Linked DNA regions of Agarilytica rhodophyticola. The protein of the gene in region 2 binds, or shares a complex with, the protein of the main gene of each other region. Links are inferred from orthologs where the notes say so. Each region holds a gene or a part of one and is shown on either strand. Other genes may lie near its edges.

What was found.
Region 1: the proteins of smc (region 2) and BVC89_RS11480 are in contact, whole or in part, in a crystal structure (PDB 3ZGX), measured with the Bacillus subtilis proteins. The link is inferred for Agarilytica rhodophyticola from one-to-one orthologs.

What each region holds. Positions count from the first base shown.
Region 1 is NZ_CP020038.1:2,707,173-2,710,442, reverse strand. What follows is about bases 1-2,950. They hold BVC89_RS11480 (segregation and condensation protein A), read right to left. Parts: upstream 1,999-2,950; coding sequence 1,003-1,998; downstream 1-1,002. Other genes in these bases: BVC89_RS11470 (PHP domain-containing protein), read right to left, coding at 2,853-2,950; BVC89_RS11475 (L-threonylcarbamoyladenylate synthase), read right to left, coding at 2,086-2,709; scpB (SMC-Scp complex subunit ScpB), read right to left, coding at 1-938. Also shown: more of BVC89_RS11470, read right to left, coding at 2,951-3,270. UniProt on the Bacillus subtilis protein: Participates in chromosomal partition during cell division. May act via the formation of a condensin-like complex containing Smc and ScpB that pull DNA away from mid-cell into both cell halves.
Region 2 is NZ_CP020038.1:3,968,757-3,973,119, reverse strand. Bases 289-4,331 are described here. They hold smc (chromosome segregation protein SMC), read left to right. Parts: upstream 289-624; coding sequence 625-4,131; downstream 4,132-4,331. Other genes in these bases: zipA (cell division protein ZipA), read left to right, coding at 4,223-4,331. Outside these bases: c-type cytochrome biogenesis protein CcmI, read left to right, coding at 1-179; more of zipA, read left to right, coding at 4,332-4,363. UniProt on the Bacillus subtilis protein: Required for chromosome condensation and partitioning.

The DNA.
Region 1 (3,270 bases), 1.3 Mb from region 2 along the record:
CCGCTTTCCATGTCAGGCTCAGGATCTCCAGTATCAGCTTCGATTTCGACATCCGCATCATCACGCTCATCATCAGCGTCAATATTGCTCAGTTCTTCCTCGTCTTTGGTATTTTGCTCGCGCTCATCGTTTTCTTGTTCAGCAATAATATCTTGCGCAGCTATTTCTTCTTCTACTATCCCCTCTTCTGACTCCTCACCCTCGGCAGTATCTACATCTTCGTCAACCGGCGTCTGATCTTCTTGCTGATCCTGTTCACTCTGTTCCCCAATAGACGTGCTATCGTCTTGTTGGCTTTCAGATACAGCTTGCTCTCCGCCATTATTATCCTCTGCTTGACCTGCCTCTTGTGATGGCACTTCCGGCAGCGCGCCTTCACCAAATTCTAAGTTTTGATTAAGGCTTTCAATATCCTTCAGCTCACCCAAGGTAGGCAACTCATCCAAGCTTTTAAGATTAAAGTAGTCAAGGAACACTTTAGTTGTGGCATAAAGGGCCGGACGCCCTGGAACATCGCGATGGCCGATAACTTTTACCCAATCACGCTCGGTCAGGGTTTTAATAATATGGGAGCTAACAGCAACGCCGCGAACTTCTTCAATGTCGCCGCGCGTAATCGGTTGGCGGTAGGCGATGAGCGCTAAGGTCTCGATCAACGCTCTGGAGTATTTCTGAGGTTTTTCATCCCACAATCGATTGACCCAGGTAGCGACATTTTCGCGCACTTGAAAACGCCATCCAGTGGCCACTTCAATCAGGCCAACACCGCGGCCTTCATAACTGGTTTTGAGTTCATTCAGAGCTTCAAGCACCTGCTCTTTTTCCGGCATCTCACTTTTTTCAAACAGTGACTGCAATTTGTGCACGGTAAGAGGTTCTCCCGCTGCAAAAATAGCGCCTTCGATGATGCTCATTAAATGTTGGTTTTGTTCACTCATAAATATTTTCTGCACTCACCCCTGTATGTCTATAGATGGCTAAGTCTATGATGATGGGCGTGTCTTACTGTGTACGTGCCTTCACGTGTATAGGCCCGAAAATTTCGGTCTGGACAATTTCTACCAGCGATTCTTTGATCAATTCCATAACAGCTAGAAAAGTGACCACCACCCCTAATCGGCCTTCACTAACCGAGAACAAGCTGACAAAAGGCACAAATTGTTGATCTTTTAGTTTATCTAGTACTTGCGACATACGCTCACGCGTAGAGAGCTTCTCCTTCTCTACGTGGTGGCTCTCATACATATCTGAACGCCGCAATACCTCAGAAAGAGCAAGTAATAGCTCGCGCATATCCACGTCCGGATCTGGCCGGGTGAGATTTCTATCTGGACCTTCGGCCTTGGCAGTATAAGTATCACGATGCTGCCTTGGTAAGGCGTCGATATCTTCTGCTGCCTGTTTAAAACGCTCATACTCTTGTAAGCGCCTGATCAACATTGCCCGCGGATCTTCTTCCTCTTCTTCTAATTCTTCTGAACGAGGCAAAAGCATACGCGACTTGATTTCCGCTAACATGGCGGCCATTACGAGATACTCTGCGGCGAGCTCAAAATGCATTTCCTTCATGATTTCCACATAACCAATGTACTGTCGAGTAATCTCAGACACATCGATTTCGAGAATATCAATATTTTGCCGCCGTATTAGATATAGTAGTAAATCCAGAGGCCCTTCAAAAGCTTCAAGAATAACTTCAAGTGCATCAGGTGGAATGTACAAGTCTTTGGGCAATTCTGTGACCGCTTTACCCTGAACAATCGCAAATGGCATTTCTGACTGCTCAGGCGAGCTATGTTCAGAGGCACTGCTCTGTGCGTTAGCCTGTGTCTGTGCATCTGCTTCAGGTAAATCATGATTCTCTTCTGCAGTCTCTGCGCTTGACTCTTGCCCACCGTCTACTGCGTCGTCTCCAGATGTCGCCTTATTCTCGTCTACACTGGGCTCATCAATCTCTGGCTCGTCAATGTCAGGCAAAATGCCATCCTCATTCTTGATAGTGTTCACAACAAAAAGCCGCGCATTATAGCGACACTTGGCCGCACTAAGCTACGCTTCATTTTCCCTGCAGTAAGTAAAGGCGATTTAATTGACAAAATCACGAATATCACCGCAGCCCTCGCGCACAATAACAGGCTCCTCTCCTGTCAAGTCGATAACACTTGTAGGCTCCATACCACAGTAACCACCATCAATGACCAGCTCCAACTGATGCTCGAGGGTTTCGCGAATATCGTAAGGATCTGTCAGAGGCGTACTATCACCAGGAAGGATTAGTGAGCTTGACATCAAAGGTTCGCCTAGCTCTTCTAACAAAGCCAAAGCAATATGGTTTTGTGGTACACGCATTCCCAAGGTCTTGCGCTTTGGGTGCATAAGCCTACGAGGCACTTCCGAAGTAGCATTTAAGATGAAAGTGTAGGGACCAGGGGTATGGCTTTTAATCAATCTAAAGGCCGTATTATCGACGCGGGCATAATTGGCAAGCTCAGATAAGTCTCTGCACATTAGAGTAAAGTTATGATGCTTGTCTAATTGCCGAATAGCCCGAATACGATCAAGAGCCATTTTATCGCCGATGTGACAGCCGAGCGCATAGGCTGAGTCTGTCGGATAGGCCACCAGGCCTCCCCGTTTAATGATATCAACCGCTTGGCTAATAAGACGCGATTGAGGATTATCTGGGTGGATACTAAAAAACTGTGCCAAAGTTTTTTCCTTATATATTTATGACGTCCCAACTCAAGGAGAGTCTTTGGTACGCGGATGTTCTATAGAAAGGTGCGCTTTATTTAGAAAACTGTTGGGTTCGCACACTGTTAATTTGGGGAGCACTGCCTTTGTCATCTGGCCTATTCCCAATAAGCCCATACTGCTTCGACATTGTCCGGCATAGGTGAAAATTTACCCAATTCCTGCCATTGCTGATCGGGCGCATGAAAATCACTGCCACAGGAAGCGAAAAGATTATATTCATTGGCAATCTTAGCAAGATCTTGTGTCACAGACTGTTGTTGCATGCCGCTGACAACTTCAAGCGCAAGCCCCCCGCTTGCTTTAAAAGCGTCAACCATAGCGCATAGCTTGGTTCGTGTCATATTGTATTTACTTGGATGCGCCAAAACTGGCACTGCACCCGATTCCCGAACGCACGCAGCCACCGCTTCTAACTGCGGCCACGCCTGCTTTATATCGCCAACCTTACCGCTGCCAAGGTATTTCTTAAATGCTTGGCGAACATTCTTACAATAGCCTTTTTCTACCATAAAT
Region 2 (4,363 bases):
TGACCCAAGGCATGGATTTGGCCAGCTTTCCTCAAGTAGAAGTGGTTGCTCGTATTTCTTCAACGGGCAGCGCTATCTCTCAACCCGGCGATTGGCAGGCCGCTTTTGGCCCTGTAATTGTCGCCAGTCAAAATACGCCTATTGATTTAAAAATAAGCGAAAAAATTCCAGAGAAATAAAAGGTTTGCATCTGCGCTGGATAATACTACAGTCATAAAAAGGAGTGGGGATAACAGGTTGTGACTGTGGTTCAAATTCGGCGCGCATTTTCACGTGCTTCGTTGCTATGAAATGTGTAGAATCGCAGCTTTTTAGTATAAACAGGGCCAGCATCTGGCATGCCTAATTAAAACGCGCATTTTTTACGCCTAGATGAGTATTAGGTGTATAAATTGATTAAATTAGTAGCTGTCTATCAACAGGTATTAATAATCTCGCGAGAATGTAATGGCCAGAACGGGCGCAGGGTGCGCGTTTCTGTATGCTAACGGACCCTAGATATTTATAAATAACGCTTCCTGGGAAATCATTGATATTTATAGATGAGTGTAGGTGTTTATCGTTTAAATGCCTTCTGCGCCTATGGTATTTGTGAACATATAAGAGAAATAGCGAACAACAAACATGCGGTTGAAATCTATCAAGCTTGCCGGCTTTAAGTCTTTTGTCGATCCTACTACTGTCCATTTTCCGAGTAACTTGAGTGCGGTGGTGGGGCCAAATGGCTGTGGAAAATCCAATATTATTGATGCCGTGCGCTGGGTAATGGGAGAGTCGTCTGCGAAAAACTTGCGCGGCGAAGCTATGACCGATGTTATTTTTAACGGTTCTAGTGGTCGTAAGCCTGTTGGCCAGGCATCCATCGAGCTGATTTTTGATAACAGTGATGGTTCGTTGGTGGGGGAATATGCCGGTTACAGTGAAATTGCCATCAAAAGGAAAGTGACTCGCGAAGCACAAAATTTCTACTACCTTAATGGCAATAAGTGCCGTCGCCGGGATATTACCGATATCTTTTTGGGGACCGGCCTTGGCCCCAGAAGTTACGCCATTATCGAACAGGGGATGATTTCTCGTTTGATCGAAGCCAAACCGGAAGAGTTGCGTGTCTATATAGAAGAGGCCGCCGGTATCTCCAAATATAAAGAGCGTCGCCGAGATACCGAAAACCGGATGAATCGAACACGTGAAAACTTGGAGCGTTTAACGGATATTCGGGATGAATTAGAAAGACAATTATCACGCCTAGAAAGGCAGGCGCAAGCGGCTGAAAAATATAGTGAATTCAAAAAGTTAGAGCGAGAACTTAAATCTAAACTACAAGCTTTGCGCTATATAACCCTAGAGAAGAAGTCGGAAGAAAAACACAAGGTCATTAAAGAGTTAGAACTAACAGTTGAAGCCAGTGTTACCGAGCAGGTTCATCACAGCTCTGCTATTGAAAAACATCGCACTGAGCACTCAGAACTCAGTGATAAGTTTAACGAAGTTCAAGGCCGTTACTATGCAATCGGTTCCGATATTGCTCGTATAGAGCAAACCATTCAACACGCTCAAGAGCGGGAGCGACAGCTAAAAATTGACCTTGACCAGGTGCTGCGCGATTGCAGCGAAGCTGAGGAGCATTTGGCTGCTGACAAAGCCAAAGCGGAAGGTTGGGAAGCTGAATTGCTAGAAATTGAGCCAGAACTTGAAATGATCAAAGATGCTGAAGAGGACTCCAGCGGATCTCTACTTGAAGCTGAAGAAGCCATGCATTTATGGCAGCAAGAATGGGATCACTTTAACCAGAAAGCCGCAGAACCTCGTCAACAAGCAGAAGTGCAGCAATCGCGTATTAAATACCTAGAGCAGGTTCAGCAAAGGGTAATTGAGCGTATCGAAAAGCTGCAAAAAGAGTGTGATGAGCTGGTGGTTGGCGATGTTAAAGACGAAATCGATGAGCTGGATGAAACCCTAGCCGAAGTGGCCTTATCGATGGAGGACAAAGCCGAGCAGATCGAAACCTATGCCGCTAAGGTCACTGAACAAAGAGAGTTCCTGCAGTCTTGTAATGACGAGCGTGATCATTTACGCGGCCAGTTGCAGCAATCCAAAGGGCGATTGGCATCTCTGGAAGCCTTGCAACAAGCAGCTTTAGGGGGAAGTTCCGGCGCAGTCAGTGAGTGGTTGGAGTCGCAGGGTTTGGAGAATTACCCTAAGCTTGCAGAGAAAATATCCGTCGCCGACGGTTGGGATACAGCGGCAGAGGCTGTACTGGGTAATTCTTTACAGGCGGTCTTCAGTGACACCTCATTTGAAGCATTTAGTGACTCTTTAGCTGATTTAAAATCTGGCGAGCTGATGGTGCTTGACACTGGCAAAGGTGGCAACGGCGAGCGCAAACCTGATGCGTTAATCAGCAAAGTCAGTTGTGATATGGACTTAAGCCATTTAATGGCGGGTGTCTACGCTGTGGAATCCTTACCAGAAGCGCTGGCGCGTCGCAGTCAGCTGCAGGCGGGAGAGTCGCTGGTAACGAAAGAAGGCATCTGGCTGGGAGCCAATTGGATCAAAGTGATTAAGGGCGATGATCAAAACAGCGGTATTATTGCCCGTAAAGATGAAATTGAAAGCCTCACCGAAAGTATCTCTGAGCTTGAGATGCAGATTGAAGACTTGTCTCTCAAAATCGAAGATGCCAAACGACATTTGCAAGATGCAGAAAGCAGTCGTGAATCCAGTCGGCGTGAATCTGATGATCTACGTCGTAAACATGGTGAGTTGCAAGCCCAGTTGAGTTCCAAAAAAGCCAAGGTAGAGCAGGTGCTCGAAGGTCGCGAGCGAGCTGAGCGAGATATTCTGGAGGCCAAGCAACAGTTGGATATTGAGAGCGAAAATTTAGTGGACGCTCGTGCCAAGTTGCAAGAGGCGATTACGGGTATGGAGGCCGACACAGAAGAACGGGAAAAGTTGTTAGGGCAGCGGGATAATATACGCAGCAGCCTTGATGGGGCGCGCCAGCGGGCGCGGCATGATAAAGATCGCGCTCATGCTTTGGCTATGCAACATCAATCGGTTAAGACGCAGCTTGAGTCTATTCGCCAGGGCATCAGCCGCTTACATGAGCAGATGCAACGTATGGAAGAACGCCGCGAGACCTTAAGTCTGGCATTGGCTGATAGCCAAGAACCTGCTACTGAGCATCAAATGGAGTTAGAAGCATGTTTGGAGAAACGTATCTCGGTTGAACAACAGTTAACAGATGCTAGGCGAACCATGGAAGAATCTGAAAGTGCTTTGCGCGAAGCTGAGAAAAAGCGTTCTCAGGTGGAGCAGGTGCTAGCGGGTTTGCGTTCTAATTTGGAAAGCGCACGCCTTGATGCACAGGCACTGGATGTGCAACGGGAAAGTCTCAAGCAGCAGCAAGCGGAAGAAGATCTTGATATTGATAATATTGCACAAACCTTAGAAGAAGACGCCGACGAGAAGGAAATGGAGAGCGAGCTGGAAAAGGTTGGTAATCGTATTAGTCGCTTGGGAGCAATTAACTTAGCCGCGATTGATGAATTTAAGACCGAATCTGAGCGCAAGAACTATCTCGATGCACAAAATGAAGATTTACAAGAGGCTTTGGAAACCTTAGAAGGGGCAATTAAGAAGATTGATCGCGAAACTCGCACCCGTTTTAAAGAAACTTTTGACCAAGTGAATTCCGGCTTGCAGGAGCTGTTTCCGAAAGTATTTGGTGGCGGTCATGCTTATTTAGAATTGACTGGGGAGGATTTGCTCGATACCGGTATCGCCATTATGGCGCGGCCACCAGGCAAGAAGAACAGTACGATACATTTGCTTTCAGGGGGAGAAAAAGCGCTCACCGCAATCGCATTGGTTTTCTCAATATTTCGTCTCAATCCGGCGCCATTTTGTATGCTCGATGAGGTGGATGCGCCGTTGGATGATGCTAACGTTGGTCGATATGCTCGAATTGTTGAAGAAATGTCGGCTCAGGTACAGTTTATTTATATTACACATAATAAAATCGCGATGGAGATGGCGCATCAATTACTCGGAGTTACCATGCATGAACCTGGTGTTTCTCGCATGGTAACGGTGGATGTCGACGAGGCTGCGGAGCTTGCTGCGTCTTAATGGGCCGACTATGCATGTTTTTAAAAGGTTATGTTTTAAAGCTCATGTTTTGGAAGGTCATAGTTTCACATTCAGTGCTGGAGGGAGCTAAGTGAAAGACTGGTTAACCGTTATTATTGTATTGCTGATTATCGCCATTGTGCTTGACGGTGTGCGACGTATGCGTCTGTCTCGACGGGAAAACATCCGCTTATCCAAAAATGCACAAAAAGCTGATGCGGAACTCGATTCC